One region of the Pseudoalteromonas sp. SR44-8 genome, then DNA from elsewhere that is predicted to be linked to it. Evidence: predicted binding sites of a transcription regulator. Region 1 holds the regulator's gene; each other region holds the start of a gene.

The links. The regulator MetJ, encoded in region 1, represses methionine synthesis genes. The targets are predictions, from matches to a motif close to TAGACGTCTAGACGTCTA.
Positions count from the first base shown of each region.
Region 2: H5183_RS11985 (methylenetetrahydrofolate reductase) is a predicted target of MetJ. The motif match lies at 2,832-2,849, and genes of this name have one in related genera.
Region 3: metA (homoserine O-succinyltransferase) is a predicted target of MetJ. The motif match lies at 3,411-3,428, and genes of this name have one in related genera.

Region 1 is NZ_JACJDS010000018.1:81,763-88,489, forward strand. It holds gene H5183_RS10925 (malic enzyme-like NAD(P)-binding protein) at 1-1,109, shown strand, start outside; gene metJ (met regulon transcriptional regulator MetJ) at 1,219-1,539, opposite strand; gene metB (cystathionine gamma-synthase) at 1,775-3,037, shown strand; gene metL (bifunctional aspartate kinase/homoserine dehydrogenase II) at 3,044-5,389, shown strand; gene H5183_RS10945 (penicillin-binding protein 1A) at 5,471-6,727, opposite strand, start outside.
Region 2 is NZ_JACJDS010000021.1:15,584-22,310, reverse strand. It holds gene H5183_RS11995 (DUF3581 domain-containing protein) at 1-373, shown strand, start outside; gene H5183_RS11990 (DEAD/DEAH box helicase) at 471-1,718, shown strand; gene H5183_RS11985 (methylenetetrahydrofolate reductase) at 1,831-2,787, opposite strand; gene H5183_RS11980 (pitrilysin family protein) at 3,035-5,920, shown strand; gene H5183_RS11975 (helix-turn-helix domain-containing protein) at 6,085-6,405, opposite strand; gene H5183_RS11970 (hypothetical protein) at 6,408-6,727, opposite strand, start outside.
Region 3 is NZ_JACJDS010000014.1:34,189-40,915, forward strand. It holds gene metH (methionine synthase) at 1-1,330, opposite strand, end outside; gene H5183_RS08785 (homocysteine S-methyltransferase family protein) at 1,341-2,408, opposite strand; gene metA (homoserine O-succinyltransferase) at 2,398-3,345, opposite strand; gene H5183_RS21945 (DMT family transporter) at 3,513-4,412, shown strand; gene ettA (energy-dependent translational throttle protein EttA) at 4,506-6,179, shown strand; gene H5183_RS08805 (PilZ domain-containing protein) at 6,505-6,727, shown strand, end outside.

The DNA.
Region 1 (6,727 bases):
CGGTACGTGAAATAGCTGCTGATCCCGCTAATGCCTACAAATACACCGGTAAAGGCAATATGGTTGCGGTTATTACTAACGGCACCGCTATTTTAGGTTTAGGTAACTTAGGTCCATTGGCTTCAAAACCGGTTATGGAAGGTAAAGCGTTATTATTTAAACGCTTTGCGGGTCTAGATTCGATAGATATTGAGGTGAAACACAATACCACCGAAGATTTCATCAATACAGTTGCTAACATCGCTGATACGTTTGGCGGTATTAACTTAGAAGACATTAAAGCGCCAGAGTGTTTTGAAATAGAAAAAGCATTGATCGAGCGTTGTAGCATTCCAGTGTTCCACGACGATCAACACGGTACCGCGATTGTAACGGCTGCTGGTATGATCAACGCACTTGAAGTACAAGGCAAAGAAATCGAAGATGCGATTATCGTTTGTTTAGGAGCCGGTGCCGCAGCGGTTGCGTGTATGGAGCTACTGATCAAGTGTGGCGCATTGCGTGAACATATTTACATGTTAGATCGTAAAGGCGTTATTCATACTCGTCGTGATGATTTAAACGAGTACAAACAGTTATTCGCTAACAATACAGATAAGCGCACACTGCAAGATGTTATTGCTGATGCCGATGTATTTGTTGGTGTATCTGGCCCGAATTTACTTTCTCCTGACGATCTTAAGCTAATGGCTGATCGACCTGTAGTGTTTGCCTGTTCAAACCCAGATCCAGAAATCTCACCAGTGCTTGCTCATGGTGCTCGCGATGATTTAATCATGGCAACGGGTCGTTCAGATTATCCAAACCAAGTTAACAACGTGCTGTGTTTCCCATTTATTTTCCGTGGTGCGCTAGATGTGCGTGCAAGCAAAATTAATGATGAAATGAAAATTGCTGCGGTTGACGCTATTCGTAGCATTGCTAAAGAACCAGTACCAGCGGAAGTATTAAAAGCGGCGGGTGTTGAGACACTTGAATTTGGTGCGCAGTATATTATTCCAAAACCGATGGATCCGCGTTTATTACCGCGCATTGCCAAAGCAGTAGCGCAAGCGGCAATTGATTCTGGTGTTGCACAAATTGATATGCCGGAAAACTACATGGAGTAGCTGCTTAGCTGCAATTGGTAATGGCACAATAATAAAAACCTCAGTAACTTACGTTACTGAGGTTTTTTTGTAGCCCATTCCTGAAGCAGGAATATATACAAATGATAACTTAATCTTCGTTGAGTACAGGTACTTCGAGACCCATTTCAAGCATGATTTTTTTCACTTCTTCAGGCACTTTCTCTGGATTATCTTTACGTAAATCTTCATCGTTTGGCAGTGGTTGGCCAGTAAATGCGTGTAAAAATGCTTCACAAAGTAATTCGCTATTTGTTGCATGGCGAAGATTATTAATTTGACGACGAGTACGCTCATCAGTCAAAACTTTTAATACATTTAGCGGGATCGAAACGGTGATCTTTTTAACTTGTTCTGATTTTTTCCCGTGTTCTGCGTATGGGTGAATATATTCACCATTCCATTTAGCCATAGGATGTATCGTTGCCTCAGGTTGTTAATTGTTTGCGCGACCTTTTGCAGCGCAAAGATGGCGAAATTCTATCGTGTTAAAAAAGATAGTCAAATACTTGTTTTTTAGCCATCTAGCGGCTTAAATGTTTTTACTTCTAATCTTGCGGCTAAAACCGCATAAATGCTTTGACTTATTAAATTTGATCCTCTAACCTTTTAGACGTCTAAACATCCATTTAATTGTAGGTGACGGTATGAGTCAAAAGAATAAAGCAACCATTGCAGTACGCAATGGTATTGATGCAGATAAACATCACGGCGCGGTTGTGCCTCCCATTCATTTATCGACCACCTACTCATTTGCTGATTTTGATAAAAAGCGCCAATATGATTATGGCCGTAGCGGCAACCCAAACCGTGATTTACTCGCTGAAACGCTCGCTAAGCTTGAAGGTGGCGCTAAGGGGATTATCACTGCAACGGGCATGGCTGCGGTGCATTTAGCTACTCAGCTGCTAAACAGTGACGATACCTTAGTGATCCCACATGATTGCTATGGCGGTAGTTACCGCTTATTCACCTCACTTGAAAAGCGTGGCTTATTAAAGTTAGTGGTTTTAGATTTAACTAAATCTGAAAATCATCAAAAAATTCTTGAGATAAAACCAAAGCTAATTTGGATTGAAACACCGAGTAATCCTATCTTACGGTTAACCGATATTAAAGCGATCACCACGATTGCTAAGCAGTGCGGTGCGTTGGTTGGTGCCGATAACACATTTTTATCACCTGCTTTGCAAAACCCAATTGAGTTTGGTGTTGATATTGTGGTGCATTCGACCACTAAATATATTAACGGTCACTCAGATGTTGTTGGTGGTGCGGTGATCGCCGCTACCCAAGAGTTGGGTGATGAGCTTGCTTGGTGGGCTAATAACATTGGCATTACCGGTGCCCCGTTTGATAGCTACTTAACGTTACGTGGTTTACGTACTTTGAATGTTCGTTTACGTCAGCATCAAGAAAATGCCTTTATTATTGCCCAATATCTAGAAAACTCCCCTTATGTAAGCCAAGTATATTACCCTGGATTAGTATCTCATCCACAGCATGAACTCGCTAAACAGCAGCAACGTGGTTTTGGTGGCATGGTAAGCTTTGATATCAAAGGTGATATTAATGATGCTGCAGAATTTTTGACCAGCTTAGAAGAATTTAGCTTAGCTGAGTCATTAGGTGGGGTTGAGAGTTTGATTTGTCACCCTGCAACTATGACCCACGCAGGTATGGAGGCAACTGCTCGTCTTGCTGCGGGAGTAGGTGATACCCTGATCCGTATTTCGGTGGGCATTGAAGATGTAAAAGATTTAATCGCTGACTTAGATCGTGTATTCAATAAAGTGAAACCAGGTCAAGCTCAGCACGGCGCAAAAGTAATCGCTTCCTCTGTTCAACAACAAGATGATGAGCAATCAAGCTCATTTAAACTGACTCCTGCACATACGGCTTTGTGGTAATAAAAAATGGTAAATATAGTTCATAAATTTGGTGGTTCTAGCCTTAGTTCTGCAGAGCGTTATCAGGCCGTAGCAAATATTATTCTAGCCCATACGGAAGCCGGTGATTGTGTGGTGGTATCCGCAGCCGGTAAAACTACTAATACGTTAGTTACGCTATGGCAGAGTTACCAGCAAGGTGATCAACAGGCAGTGAGTGATATTTTATTGCAGCTTGATAATCATCAACGTACTTTGATCGAGCAGTTATTGAGTCCAGCAGCGCGACATACGGCATTAAACGTATTAGAACAAGAGCTAGCCTTAATTGCACAGCAAACTCAACAGCAAAGCTTACAGGAAGCCGCATTGCTTGCTCACGGTGAAGTTTGGTCGGCACGATTATTGGCTAGCTATTTAAAACAGTTAAATGTTGCAGCTCAAGATGTTGATGCTCGTCAATTGTTTACCCTTAATGATGGGCAATTATTACATCAAAAAAATCAACAAGCCTGTGCCGAGTTAATTTCAGCCAATTGCATTAATATTGTTACTGGTTTTATAGCCGCTGATTGCCAAGCAAATACAGTTACTTTGGGGCGCAATGGCAGTGATTACAGCGCGACTTTGTTAAGCAGTTATTGTCATGCTAGTCAGGTATCAATTTGGACTGATACCCAAGGGGTGTTTAGTACCGACCCTCGTAAAGTAAAAAAAGCGATTAAGTATTCTAAAGTATGTCGTGGCCAAGCAAACTTACTGGCGCGTTTGGGCAACCCAGTGTTACATGCTAAAACTCTCTCGCCATTAAAAAATACTGATATCAAATTAGTCGTTCGCAGTAGTTACGACAGCGAAGCTAGCGCGACAGAAATTGTCAAAGAAGGTTACAGCAAAGCTAAGCGTTTTATCACTACCTTAGAAAATATTGATTTACTGCGTATTGATCAGCTGCGTGGCGGTGAAATTGGCGAATTAAGTCAGCTTATTCAACACAGCTTGCATCATTTTATTAAAAACGGCGATACCTACTTACTAGTGCCGGCAGCAGCGACTCATCAGGTGGTGAGTCATTTGCAAGGGCGCGCTAATATTATTGAGTCGAACTTACATGGTTGCGCTGTTGTGGCGCCACGAAATGATGTAGCGCAATTATTTGAACAAGCAACGCAAGTGCTTAGTGAGCAAAGTTTAGTGCCGCGCTTTAGCCATCAAGACGCAGACTACATATTACTACTAACGGATCAATCTATTGATAGTGATGTATTGACCTTATTGCATGATAAGTTGATTAACAAAGGCCAAGAGCTTGCCATTATTGTTGCTGGCCTTGGTAATGTTGGTGAAGTATTTATTGAGCAACTAAGTCAGCAGCTTAATCGTTTGCAGCAACACTTCAGCGTTAAGCTGGTTGGTTTATTACGCTCGCGCTCTATGTTGTTCAGCCCAAGTGGTATCGTGCTTGAGCAATGGCAGTCACAGTGGCAAAACGAAGCAATAGATTACCAAGAAGCTGATTTACTGACACGTATCAGCGAACTCGATTACGAACACAAAGTGCTGATTGATATTACTGCTAGTGAAGCGTTTAGTAAGCTTTACCCGGCGTTTGTTAATTTAGATTGTCACCTGATCAGTGCTAATAAATATGCGGGCACTGCAAATAATGACTGGTATCAAAATTTACGCCGTAATTTAGCTGAACGTAACTTATTATGGCGTTATAACACCAGTGTTGGTGCGGGTTTACCAATTAATTTTGCGTTAGCTGATTTACAAAACAGTGGCGACAGTATTACCCATATTGAAGGCGTGTTCTCAGGCACTTTATCGTGGTTGTGTAGCAGTTATGATGGCAGTGTAGCGTTTTCCGATTTAGTGTTGCAAGCGCAAAAAATGGGCTATACCGAGCCTGATCCACGGGAAGATTTATCAGGGCGTGATATGCAGCGTAAGCTATTAATTTTAGCACGTGAATTAGGGCTCACCTTAGAGCTTGATGAGATTGGCTTAACACCGTTGATGCCAGAGCAACTAGCGCAAGGTGATTGGCAGTCTTTTTTAGCTAATAAGCAGTTGCTTGATGACTTTATTGCTGAAAAAGCGCAGTTAGCTGGCAAAGAAAACAAAGTACTGCGTTATACCGGTGCGTTAACAATTGCTGATGGCAAAGTAACAGCCAAAGTCGGTTTGGCTTATGCAACACAGGGTGATGCCTTAGCTAACTTAACTCCAGGTGATAATATCTTTGTTATCAACAGTCAGTGGTATAGCGATAATGCGTTGGTGATCCAAGGTCCTGGTGCAGGCAAAGAAGTTACCGCAGCAGGCGTGCATTCTGATTTATATTGGTTAATACAAAACTTAAAATGAGCTCTGAGTTTGTAAAATAAAAAAAGCGCCGATTGGCGCTTTTTTTATGTAGCAGCGATTTTATATCGCGACATAGTAATATTAAAACAGCTCTTCTTCTGTTTTAGTCTCTTCTTCAAAAACGTTTTCTACATGCGGCATCACATACTTAGTGGGCGAGGTGCCTTTTTCAAAGTATTCAAAGCGACTAGTGTAATCGTTCTTTTGACTCAAGAGTCCCGTTGCTAGATCGATTCGTACCGACACTAATCCTTCAGGTGGCTCGATTGGTGCTTCTGGCTTATCTTTGAGTGCTACTCGCATAAAGTCAATCCATGCCGGTTGAGCTGTTTTAGCACCAGATTCTGCACCAGAGATCTGGGTATTATCCATGTTGTTGTTATACGTCGAGCGACCAAGCGGGTTACCTGGATTATCAAATCCAACCCAGACCGAGGTCATAACATTACGGTTAAAGCCGCTAAACCAAGTATCGACAGAGTCATTAGTAGTACCCGTTTTACCGGAAAGATCGCGACGATCTAATACCTGAGCACGCCAACCGGTTCCACTCCAACCCGTTTTATGGGCCCAACTACCGCCCCCCCAAATTGCGCTATTCATCGCATCAGCTATCAAAAACGCGTTTTGTTTAGATATGATGCGCGGCGCACAATGATTTGCTGTTTGGCTGGTATTTAACCCTGTAGTGGACTCAAATTGAGTCATTGTTAGCTGAGGCGTAACAGGATCACACGCTAATAATGGTTTTGTTTTAAATAACACATTACCTGCAGAGTCTTGAATCTCATTAATAAAATAAGGGGTGATCAAATGACCGCCATTGGCAAATGTGCTCATGCCACGGGCAAGCTCTAAAGGAGTGATTGACGCACTACCTAAAGCTAGCGATTCACTGCGATTGATATCATTATTTTGAAAGCCAAATTTTAATAGGTGATCAGCTGTGCGCTGCAAGCCTACACCGCGCAGTAAGCGCACCGAAATAACGTTTTTCGATTGTGCTAAAGCACGACGAATACGGATTGGGCCGTTATATACCGCAGGGCTGTTTTTTGGTCGCCATGCAACCCCTAGGCTCTTGTCCCATTGATTGATTGGCGCATCATTTAAAATAGACGCTAAGGTATAACCATTATTCAGCGCCGCAGAATAAATAAACGGCTTAATGTTAGAGCCGACCTGACGTTTTGCTTGCACGGCTCGGTTATATTGGCTTTGTTCAAAGCTATAACCGCCAACAATTGCTTTAATGCGACCATCATTCGGATCCAGCGATACTAATGCACTTGAGGCTTCAGGTAATTGGCTGAGTAGATAACTGCCATCGTCATTTTT
Region 2 (6,727 bases), on a different contig from region 1:
CACAGATAGTCTAATAAAAAATTACGTTGAGTTTTCAGGTACAACTTTTCCGCATGTTATTATTCCACTCATGGGCAAGCAAGATGTCATGATCAACCCTGCTCGCCCTATGGTTATCTATGAGTCAATGTTGATTAATCTCGATACATTAGAGATCCATGCACCTACGTTAGAATACGCAGAGCCGAGTTTTGAATATACAGGCAAGCGTGGAAAAATCACTTTGCGTTTTAACTTGTTAGAAAATGGCGTAAAAGTCGGCTGTGGTGAAAAGCACATGTTGGTATCAGGTATTCAACAATATTGCCAAGATACGGTGGATGATCTAATTACGTTCTATAACCAACGTAAAGAAACCCTCAAACCAGCTTGAACATTTAGCAAGCTTAAAAAGGCGCCGCAAAGCGCCTTTTTTGTTATTCGCTTTGGGCGTACAATAGCGCCATTATTTGTTACACAAAGCTAAACTTATGTCTGCGACTACTTTCTCTGAGTTAAAACTCGATCCTGTACTGCTTAATGCACTTGAACAAAATGAATATCATACCCCTACGGCGATACAGCTAAAAACTATTCCGCTGATTTTAGCTGGTCATGATGTTATGGGGAGTGCACAAACAGGAACAGGTAAAACAGCTGCTTTTGTATTACCTCTGTTACATAAATTACTTAATACACCAAGTAAAGATGAGCCGGGTACTGCTAGAGTACTTATTTTGACACCAACTCGAGAGCTTGCTCAGCAAGTCTTCGCTAGCTTTGAGAAATACGCGCAAGGTACTGATATTAAAGGTGCACTCGCTTATGGTGGTGCCAGTATTGGCCCGCAAATTAAAGCCATGAAAGATGCACAAGTTGTAGTGGCAACACCAGGGCGATTACTTGATCATATAATCAAAGGCAGCATTAAGCTATCAAGTGTTGATTCACTGGTGTTTGATGAAGCCGATCGCATGCTTGATATGGGCTTTATTGACGAAATTAAACGTATATTGCGCCATGTTCCCAGTGATCGTCAGACCTTACTATTTTCAGCGACCTTTGACGATAGTGTATTTGAGCTCAGTAAAAAGTTATTAAAAGATCCAAAACTTGTTGAAGTCAATAAACGTAATTCTGCGGCTGTAGAAGTTGAGCAAATCATTTACGCGGTTGATGAAGACCGTAAACGTGAGCTTGTCTCGCACATGATTGGCATGAAAAACTGGCGCCAAGTACTGATCTTTACTCGCACAAAGCAAATGGCCGATCAACTCGCCAAAGAAATGTGTAAAGATGGCTTAAAAACACAGTCAATTCATGGTGATAAATCTCAAGGTGCACGTGATAGAGCACTGCAAGATTTTAAAGAAGGTACCACTCGTGTGCTAGTGGCAACCGATGTTGCAGCTCGAGGTCTAGACATAGTCTCGTTAAAGTATGTGATTAATTTTGAATTACCTTATATAGCTGAAGATTATGTCCACCGTATTGGCCGCACAGGGCGCGCTGGCGAGCAAGGCTTAGCGATGTCATTAGTCAGCCTTGACGAGCAGTGGTTACTTGAAGAAATTGAAGTGTTGCTTGATACTCGTCTAACGCCGCAGTGGTTAGCTGGCTATGAACCTGATCCAAATAAAAAGCCAAAAGACAACCGTAAAAACACCAATAAATCACGTAAAGAGCGCGACAAAAAACGTATTACAGGGCAAAAAACACCAAACAGAAGACGCAAATAATCGTTCTCAGTCGTGACTTATTAATTCATTGCATAATATAGTATTTATTATCAAGCTCAAAATAAGCAAACGGATATGCTTACTTTGAGTGATAAATTATAAAAACGGATACTTACGCAATTTGTTTTTCAGCTAAGTTTAATTCCATCGTCGCTTTTAATAAGCGGTAAAGATTAATAGATGCATCAATTTCTTCTTTACGGTTGGTTAAACTTTCAATATTTAACCCCAGTGGCACGTCTAAATGCGCGCAACTTCTTAGTATTAAATCTAAGTTTTCACGGCAAATACGTACAGATTCACTCAGTGGGTTTTGCGAATCAAGCATCCGCCATTTAGTTGCATCAGGTACGGAAATTCCTAACCATTGCATAAACTCTAAGGTTTTTTCACTGCCGCAGGGTGTAAAGGTTAGAATAATACGTTTAGGTTCGATACCTTGAGCTTTACAGCTGCGCGCATAACTGGTGATCAAATCCACGGTTGCTTGCGCGTTATACACAGCTTGTGAGATAAAAAATTTACAGCCTTGCGTGGTTTTTTCAAGTAAGCGTTCATGTTCATTACGTTTACTTGCGTGGCGCTCGGCAATGGTAACGCCTCCTAAAAAGAAGTCTTGAGGCTGTTCGCTTAAGACTTTATAAGCATCAGGCAGGCTTAATTTAATATCCCCGTCAGATGATGGACTACCGACTAATACTAGGTTTTTTAAATTAAACTGGTTTTTAGTTTCGCTTAACCACTGTTTAAATTCGGCCACACCGCGCTGTGCAACACTTTTATAAGTGATCACTTCTTGATGCGATAAATTACGTAGTAAGTTACTGTATTCTCGAGGATCTACTGTTTGCTTGAACGGAAAAGGGCGAGGCATCTCAGTGCGACTACTTTCATCTTGAATGTCATAAATAATCACGCCATCGTATTCAATTTCATGCAAACGAGCTAAGAGCTTTTGGGCGATAATTTCAAGCTGCGCTTTATCAGTACCAATACGTGGTGGGGTTGTACCAATTAAGTACACACCCTGATTGGTGTCTTCAATTTTCTCTTGTAGTGATAAAGCCATAATCCTCATTCCAGCTAAGTTAGTGTCTATGGCAAATAATATAGCAGCCATTTAGACGTCTAGATAGATTTTTTTAGTGAAACTTTTTCAACGAAGGTGAGTTTTATTCATGTTGCTCTGAATGAAGAGTTCTCTGATACACAACTGTTTACATAATTTATTACCTCAGGGGTCTTATATTGACTTGCTTTGTTGCATAATCGGATGACTAAAAACAAGAAATTTATTCAACTAACAAGGGATAGCAATGAAATTTAAATTATTAGCAACGAGCCTTGCGGTAACGCTTGCACTGAGCGGCTGTGCAAATAACAGCGGCTCAAACATGGTCAAAGAGGTTGAGATTGAACAGTCAACGGTTGCCAGTAGTAATGATCGGGTGTTCTCACAAGATTATTTATTAGAAGAGCTTGATAACGGTTTACGCGTTATGGTGGTGAAAACTGATTACCCTGATGTGGTATCACTACAAATTCCAGTGTCTGTCGGTTCTCGTAATGAAGTCGAAGCAGGTAAAACCGGTTTTGCACACTTTTTTGAACACATGATGTTTAAAGGCTCTGAAAAATATCCGCAAGATGTGTATTCTGATATTCTAAAAAATTCTGGGGTTGATAATCGCGCTTATACAACCAATGATTACACTAACTATCACTTAAACTTTTCAAAGCAACATCTTGATAAAGTACTTGAAATTGAAGCGGATATTTTTCAAAACCTGACTTATTCAGAAGAGCAATTTCGTACCGAAGCATTAACAGTTAAAGGCGAATACCTTAAAAATAATGCCAGCCCGGTTCGTAAGTTACTTTCTGCAGTACGTAATGAAGCATTCGAAAAACATACTTATAAACATACCACCATGGGCTTTTTTGAAGATATTGAAGCCATGCCGGATCAAATGGCATACGGTAAAGAGTTTTTTGCTAAGTTTTATAAACCTGAATATGTGTCATTAGTGATTGTAGGCGATGTTGATCCAGCTGAAACTATGGCTATGGTTAAAAAACACTGGGGCCAATGGCAAAAAGGCGATTTCGTTGCTGATATTCCAACCGAACCAAAACAGCAAGCGGCGAAATATATACATGAGCAAAACGAAGGCTTACCAGGGCATTGGTTATTAGTATCTTATAAAGGCACAGCCTGGCAGCCAAAACAAAAAGACAGAGCCGCGCTTGATTTACTGTCACAGCTTTATTTTTCAACCAACTCAGAGCTTTACCAAGAGTTAGTGGTTGATAAACAAATTGCTAGCCAAATGTTTAGCTATAACCCTGATACCAAAGATCCCGGCTTATTACATGTTTTTGTGAAAGTTGAAAATGAGGCTGATTTAGCGGTTGCTCGTGATGCAATTAATAGCACCTACGCAAAAGCTCGCACTGAGTTGGTTGATAGCCAAAAGCTAGCTGATTTAAAATCCAATCTTAAATACAGCTTTATTAACGGCCTAGACTCATCACAAGCTATAGGTTCAACCCTTGCCAGTTATATGCATTTTGAGCGCGATCCAGAAGTCGTCAATCAGTTATATGCAACGGCAGATAGCATCACCGCGCAAGATATTAAAGACATTGCTAATAAGTATTTTGTAGACAGTGGTCGTACTACTGTGACTATGTCTGCACTGGATAAAGTGGCTGGCTTTGAACAAGAAGTGGACTTAAACACTCTCGTTGCTAGCAAGCAAACTGTGCAACAGCGTCATTTTAAAGTGCTAGATAAAACCAATAGTTCGCCATTGATTGATATTAACTGGTTATTCCATACCGGTGCTGCGGCTGATCCTAAAGGTCAAAAAGGCGTAGCTGCACTCACTGCGGCCATGCTTGCTCAAGGTGGTTCACAGGCGAAGAGCTACAACGACATTAAACAGGCACTTTATCCATTGGCAGGTAGCTTTGGTTATCAGATAGATAAAGAAATGATTTCGCTACAAGGGCGTGTCCATAAAGATAACGCTGCACAATGGTATGCACTGGTTAGTGAGCAGTTACTAAATCCTGGCTTTAGAGAAGATGACTTTAAACGCCTTAAGAAAGAGCTCATCGACGGTATAAAATCTGGCCTAAAAGCCTCAAATGACGAAGAGCTAGGTAAAGAAGTGCTTTATCATAAGCTGTATCAAGGTCACCCATATGAGAGCTATAACTACGGTGATCTATCTGATTTAGAAGCATTAACACTTGATGACGTGAAAGCGTTTTATGCGAAAGAATTTACTCAAGCTAAACTGACTGTCGGTTTAATTGGCGCAGTACCTGAATCACTTAAAGCAACCATGTTTAGCGATTTAGGTGCTTTGCCTAAAGGTCAGCAAAGTCGTTTATCGATTCCTGATGCACCAGCGCTAAAAGGTCATCACGCTACAATTGTAGAAAAATCAGTGCAATCGACTGCGGTATCGTTTGGCTTCCCAATTGATACCATTCGTAGTAGTGAAGACTGGACGGCACTGTGGTTAGTTCGCTCATACTTTGGCGAGCACCGCAGTTCAAACTCATATCTTTATGAGCGCATTCGTCAAACCCGCGGTATGAACTACGGCGATTACGCGTATATTGAGTATTTCCCACGAGGTATGTTCCAGACTAAGCCTGATGCAAACTTAGGCCGCTCTGAGCAAATATTTCAAGTATGGCTTCGCCCGCTGCGCTCGAACAATGACGCTCATTTTGCAACGCGTACCGCTTTATTTGAACTTGATAAGCTAATCAAAAATGGCATGACAGAAAAAGACTTTGACGCAACGCGTAACTTCTTAATTAACTTTGTGCCGCAAATGGTAGCAAGCCAAAACCGTCAATTAGGGTATGCGCTAGATAGTGAGTTTTACAACACCGATACTTTCGTAAAATATGTAACGAGCAAGCTTGAAAAACTGACAGTAGCTGATGTAAATCGTGTCATAAAAGAGAACTTACAAACGGATGATATTCAGTATGTGTTTATCACCGGCGACGGAAAAGATATGCAAAAGCGCCTAGCGTCAGAGCAAACATCCCCTATGGTATATAATGCAGAGAAACCAGCTGAATTAGTTGCTGAGGATAAAGTAATCGCTAATTACAAACTGGCAATACCAGCGAAAAATATTGAAGTACTTGCTGTAGATAAGGTGTTTGAATAACGAGCATTTAAATAACTAAGAAGCTTAATTTAGATGCCCCAAATTTGGGGCATTTTTATAACATTGCGCCAATTTTTACACCTAATCCAAAAAGTATAATTGCACTGACGATAAGCACTAAGGTGATGTGTCCTCGCGATTCCTTTGACATAATTTAAATCTCCTTATTTCATAATTAAAAACACGGTGATCATGCCAAGCGCAAAGCTGGCAATGGACGACAGCGCTAAAATTGTTGTGATACTTTGCGTATTTAAAGTGTGTGTCTGAGCAACTGAAACTGTATTTTCCTCAAGTTTTATTAACTCACCTTGACGTACTTCTAACACTGCACACAAGGCCATGGTGGTTTCTTTAGACGCTGCACCTTCTTTTTCTACCCGTTGAATAGTTCGTAAACTTACGTCACAGGCATCTGCAAGCTGTTGTTGAGTCCAATCAAGCTTTTGCCTTAATGCTTTTATGGTTTTGGGGTTTAATTGCATGATTATTTCCCCAAAGCTAATGTTGAAATAATATACCCAACAGTAAAACCAACAACAAAACATCCAGCAATAAAAAGAGCTGATTTTTTAGGGTTACTAAATAAAGTTGTTTGCTCTAAGCTTTTAACTAACTTTTTATTTTTAAACAGTGAGCACTCAAGCCTACCAGTTAAAATATTGTGCATTTCAAACTTAACATTAAAAGTATTACCTGATAGTTCAAATTGGTGTTTACTTGTGACATTAATACTTCGCTTTTCACTAACTAGCTCATCATTAATATAGACTTCTTCCTTACCGGTGAAGTAACTGCCAAAGCAGG
Region 3 (6,727 bases), on a different contig from region 1:
TCGCGGTTTGCAGTATTTTATCGGCAGGCACCATTACGCCTAAGTCGATAACTTCATAGTTATTACATTGCAGTACTACGCCAACAATATTTTTACCAATATCATGTACGTCACCTTTAACGGTGGCCATCACGATTTTACCGTTAGTAGCCCCTTCTTCTTTTTCAGCTTCAATGTAAGGGTCTAGGTAGGCCACTGCGCGCTTCATCACTCGCGCTGATTTAACGACTTGCGGTAAGAACATTTTACCTGCGCCAAATAAATCGCCTACCACGTTCATGCCGTCCATTAACGGCCCTTCAATCACATGAATAGGCTTATCGGCAGCAGCGCGGCATTCTTCGGTGTCTTCATCTATAAAGGTAGTAATGCCTTTAACAAGAGCATGTTCAAGGCGCTTTTCAACTGGCCATGTGCGCCATTCTAAATCCTCTACGCGTTCTGCTTGCGCCATACCAGAGTATTTTGGTGCCAACTCTACTAAGCGTTCACCGGCACCTGGGTCGGTATTTAAAATAACGTCTTCAACAGCTTTTCGCAGCTCTGCTGGAATATCATCATACACAGCGAGTTGCCCTGCATTAACAATCCCCATATCCATACCCGCTTGAATTGCGTGATATAAAAATACTGAGTGAATAGCCTCTCGCACGGGGTTATTCCCACGAAACGAGAACGATACATTCGACACCCCGCCCGACACTTTACAGTGTGGCAAGTTTTGCTTAATGCGACGTGTACCTTCAATAAATTCAACTGCGTAGTTGTCGTGCTCTTCAATACCAGTTGCTACCGCAAAGATGTTGGGATCGAAAATAATATCTTCTGGCGCAAAGCCAATTTCATCCACCAAAATGCGGTAACTACGCTGACAAATTTCAAACTTGCGATCGGCTGTATCTGCTTGGCCGTCGGTATCAAACGCCATAACCACTGCAGCGGCGCCAAAACGTTTAATAATTTTAGCTTGGCGAATAAATGGCTCTTCACCTTCTTTTAGCGAGATTGAGTTTACAATTGCCTTGCCTTGAATACACTTTAAGCCCGCTTCAATGACTTCCCATTTAGAAGAGTCAACCATAATTGGCACGCGAGAAATATCAGGCTCGGAGGCAATCAAATTTAAAAACTTCACCATGGCGGCTTTTGAGTCCAGCATGGCTTCATCCATGTTGATATCAATAACCTGTGCGCCGTTTTCTACTTGCTCGCGGGCAACATTAAGCGCACTCTCGTAATCTTCTTCCATGATCAAACGTTTGAACATGGCTGAGCCGGTCACATTGGTACGTTCGCCAACGTTGGTAAATACTGCTATTTTTTGTGTCATCTCGGCTACCTTAGTTTAAATTACACGCTTCAAGGCCTGATAAGCGCATACGCACTTCAAGCTCTGGCAATAGGCGAGGTTTAACACCTTCAAGCCCTTTCGAAAATGCCCTGATGTGTGCAGGTGTGGTACCACAACAACCGCCAACAATATTGATAAAGCCAGACTTGCCCCAATCGATAATTTCTTGAGCCATTTCAGGTGCTTCTAAATCATATTCCCCAAACTCGTTCGGTAAACCAGCATTGGGGTGAACAGAGACAAAGGTTTCGCAAACACGCGATAGTTCTTCTACATATTGGCGCAATAAATCTGGACCTAGCGCGCAGTTCAAGCCAATTGAAATTGGCTTTATATGACGAATAGAATTATAAAATGCTTCGGTGGTTTGCCCTGACAGCGTACGGCCCGAGGCATCGGTTATGGTGCCAGAGATCATCACAGGCAACTTGCGCCCTGCTTGTTCAAACGCTTCTTCAACCGCGAATGAAGCCGCTTTTGCATTAAGCGTATCAAAAATTGTTTCTATTAAAATGAGATCAACACCACCTTCCATTAAAGCAAGGGTTGATTCAACATACGCGGTGACTAACTTATCAAACGTGACATTGCGATAACCGGGGTCGTTCACATCCGGTGAGATTGAACAGGTTTTTGAGGTTGGCCCTAAAACACCCGCAACATAGCGTGGTTTAGCTGGATTTTTAGCAGTAAACTCATCACAAATACTGCGTGCTAATTTAGCTGACTCTAAGTTTACTTCACGGCTGATGCTGGCCATATCGTAATCTTCCATCGAAATTGTAGTCGAATTAAAGGTGTTGGTTTCGATAATATCGGCACCTGCACTTAAAAAGCCACGATGAATATCAGCAATAATTTTTGGTTGTGTAATGCTTAATAAATCATTATTACCTTTAATTAGCACATGCCAGTCTTTAAAGCGCTCGCCACGGTAATCGTGTTCTTCTAATTTGTGTTCTTGGATCATGGTACCCATAGCACCATCAAGAATTAAAATACGCTGTTTTAACGCTTCAATTAACTCGGCGCTTTTGTTTTCTAAATTATTCGGCATAGTTGTTAGTCCTTACGGCTTGGCTAACTAAATTAATATCATAGGGTGTGGTTTGGTACACATAATAATTTAACCAATTCGAAAACAGTAAAAAGGCATGGCTTTGCCAAGTTTTCGACGGTTCGTTAGCTGGGTTGTTCTCTGGAAAGTAATTTTCAGGCAATGGCGCATCAGGGCCTTTTTCTAAATCGCGCTGATATTCGCCTTTTAAAGTGTCTGCATCATACTCAGGATGCCCGGTAATATACACTTGGCTGCCGGATTTATTTTTTATTAAGTAAGCGCCTACTTGCTCTGAACCTGCCAGCACAACTAAGTCATCACAAGCGTTAATTTTTTCAATATCAATATGACCATAACGCGAGTGCGGCACTACAAAGGTATCGTCAAAACCACGCGTTAAGGCTCCATGTTCAAAGTAACACTTATGGGTAAACACGCCACAGAGCTTATTTTCTTTTAGTTCACGCTTTAGATTATAATGATGAAATAAACCCGCGTGAGCCGCCCAACACGAAAATAATGTTGAGGTTACATGCTGCTCCGCCCAATCTAAAATTACTTTTAGTTCATCCCAGTAGGCTACATCGTCATATTCTAAATGTGCCAATGGTGCGCCGGTAATGAGTAATGCATCGTAATTGTTGTCTTTCACTTCAGAGAAATAACGGTAAAAAGTGTCTAAATGCTGCTCTGAATTGCTACTGCTGCGATGAGTGTCTAAACGTAGAAGCTCTACATTCACTTGTAAGGGTGAATTAGCGAGCAAACGAATAAATTGCACCTCGGTTTCTACCTTATTAGGCATTAAGTTTAAAATCGCCAAGCGCATCGGACGGATCTCTTGGGTTTTAGCGCGGCTTTTTGGCATTACGAATACGTTTTCTTGACGTAACTTCGCAATTGCGGGCAATTCATCTTTAACGGTAATAGGCATACTCATCTCCAAGGCATAATTAACCAATGGCTAATTATGAACGGATAGCTGGAAATTTCAACCTCTAGATGTTTAGATGTCCAAATGAGTTTGTTTTAACTATTCTTTTGCATTCTAAAAACCGCTCGCCATAATGCGCCTGTTGATTTTATTTTAAGGTGGTAAACGTGATTGATTGGCTAGGCTTAGGAGAACTTTTTGCTATATTAGCAGCTATTGTTTGGGCGCTTTCGACCATTTTATATAAAGGTTTTAGCCATCACTTAACGCCTATGCAGCTAAACATCAGTAAAGGCGTGTTAGCAAGTGCCATGATGTTAGTGACTATTGCGATTACTCAAGACGCTGCACTACCACATCATCCGACAAGCTGGCTTTGGCTAATTGCTGGCGGGGTGATTGGGATTGCGATTGGCGATAGCGCCTATTTTACTGCGCTGCGAAATATTGGCCCTGCTCGCACGTTAGTTATTGAGTCCCTTGCTCCAGCCCTTGTGGGGGTTTTTAATATCCTGCTATTAAATCATTATTTATCGCCATTTGCATGGTGCGGTATTGTACTTACAACCATTGGCGTAGTAATAGCAATCAAGCCTGAAAAAACATTGCCACAGGTTGATCATCAACTTTATCGCAAAGGTGTTTTATGTGCCCTTGCAGCTGCTATCTGCCAAGCGCTCGGTATGGTGATGTCTAAAGGCGCACTCAATAATGAGCATATGAGTAGCTTATGGGCGGCATTAATTAGATTAGCAGCAGGTACGATGACTGTGGCCTTAGTTGTTGCAGTGTTTAAAAGCAGTGAATTTAAACAAGCACTAACTCTAAGGGGAATTAGCGGCAAACAATGGTTTTTTGCGGCTGTGTTTTTAGGCACTTTCCTTGGTTTATGGCTTCAACTTGGCGCAGTTAAATATACCGATCCAGCCATTGCACAAACGATTTTCGCAACCGCGCCATTAATTGTAATGAGCATTGGTTTTATAAAGCGCGAGCCCGTTACCAATAAAATGTTAATAGGCGGCTTGCTTGCTTTAATCGGTGTAGGAGTATTGCTCGCGAATTAGCACATTGTTATTTGGTTGATTCGTTGACTGTTTCACCTGTGAGCCACTACAATACAACATTGAAATTTTTATTATTATTTGAAGGCTCCTTCCATGGTTTTACCTGATAAGTTTATTTTCTCGATGAGTCGAGTATCTAAGGTTGTGCCACCTAAGCGCACTATCTTAAAAGATATCTCTTTGCATTTTTTTCCTGGCGCTAAAATTGGTGTACTTGGTTTAAACGGTTCGGGTAAATCGACATTACTGCGCATTATGGCCGGTCTTGATCAAGAGTTTGAAGGTGAGGCCTATCCTCAACCGGGCACTAAAATTGGTTACTTACCGCAAGAGCCTATTCTAGATGAAAGCAAAACGGTTCGTGAAACTGTGGAAGAAGCAGTCAGCGAAGTTAAAAACGCGCTTAACCGTCTTGATGAAGTATATAACGAATACGCGATGGAAGATGCTGACTTTGACGCACTAGCCAAAGAGCAAGGTGAACTTGAAGCAATTATTCAAGCCCACGATGGTCATAACATCGACAACGTATTAGAACGCGCCGCAGATGCCCTGCGCTTACCTGAGTGGGATGCTAAAATTGAATTCTTGTCAGGTGGTGAGCGTCGCCGAGTGGCTATCTGTCGTTTACTGCTTGAAAAACCAGATATGCTTATCCTCGATGAGCCGACTAACCACTTAGATGCAGAATCTGTAGCATGGCTTGAGCGCTTCTTGCATGATTACGAAGGCACTGTTGTGGCGGTAACCCATGACCGTTACTTCCTTGATAATGTTGCTGGCTGGATCTTAGAGCTTGACCGTGGTGAAGGTATTCCATGGGAAGGTAATTATTCTTCTTGGCTTGAGCAAAAAGATGCGCGCCTACAGCAAGAGCAAAAGTCTGAAAAAGCCCGTCAAAAATCAATTGCACAAGAACTTGAGTGGGTACGTTCAAACCAAAAAGGTCGTCAAGCTAAGTCAAAAGCGCGTATGTCGCAATTTACTGAAATGCAGCAGTCTGATTACCAAAAACGTAATGAAACCAACGAGCTATTTATTCCACCTGGACCACGTTTAGGTGATCAAGTTATTGAAGTTAAAAACTTGAAGAAAAGCTTTGGCGATCGCGTGTTAATTGATGATCTAAGCTTTACTGTGCCTAAAGGCGCAATTGTTGGCATTATCGGTGCCAATGGCGCAGGTAAATCAACGCTGTTTAAAATGCTCAGTGGTGAAGACAAACAAGACAGCGGTGAAATTAACCTAGGTGAAACGGTTGAACTGGCAACCGTTGATCAGTTCCGTGGCAATATGGATGACAGCAATACTGTTTTCCAAGAAATTTCAAACGGCCAAGACGTACTAAAAATTGGTAACTTTGAATTCCAAAGCCGTGCCTATGTTAGTCGCTTTAACTTCAAAGGTAACGATCAGCAAAAATTTGTTAAGGACTTGTCAGGTGGTGAACGCAACCGCTTACACTTAGCGAAGTTATTAAAAGCCGGTGGCAACGTTATCCTACTGGATGAGCCAACCAATGATTTGGACGTTGAAACATTACGTGCCCTTGAAAATGCGATTTTAGAATTCCCAGGCTGCGTTATGTGTATCTCGCATGACCGTTGGTTCTTAGACCGTATTGCAACACATATTCTTGATTACCGTGACGAAGGCCAAATTAACTTCTTCGATGGTAACTACACTGAATATGAAGAATGGCTTAAAAAGACCTTAGGCACTGCGGCTACGCAACCTAAGCGTATTAAGTACAAAAAGATAGGTTAAGTTCTAGGTTCTAAACATTTTTTAAGCCCCACATTTATGTGGGGCTTTTTTTATTAACCTGGAATATAGATCAGAGATTCACGATCCAGAGTTCAGCTTATACCAATCGTGTTAAGTTACTGACCATTTATAGCGACAGATAAATGGAGTGATAACAAGACATAAATTTTGACATGTAGTTGTTCTACATGAAAAATTTATAACGCAGTTAGCGCTTTATTTAGCTCGCTAGAATGGTTAAATATTTAAGTCGATTGGTATTAATTACACATAATGACTAAAAAATAGGCTACACTTAATCCCAATACTCCTACAAGGAATAATGATGGAAAACCGCCGACATTACACGCGCATTTTATTTTCAACTCCCGCGCATTTAACCAATAATTCCCATAGTTATCCGTGCCAGTTGCTCGATATCTCATTAAATGGCGCTCTGGTTAGTCGCAATAATAACTTTAACTTTACAAAAAACAGTAGTGCTATTCTTGCCTTTAAACTCCCGCAAAGTGAAGTAATCATCGCGATGACTGTCACTATTTGCCATA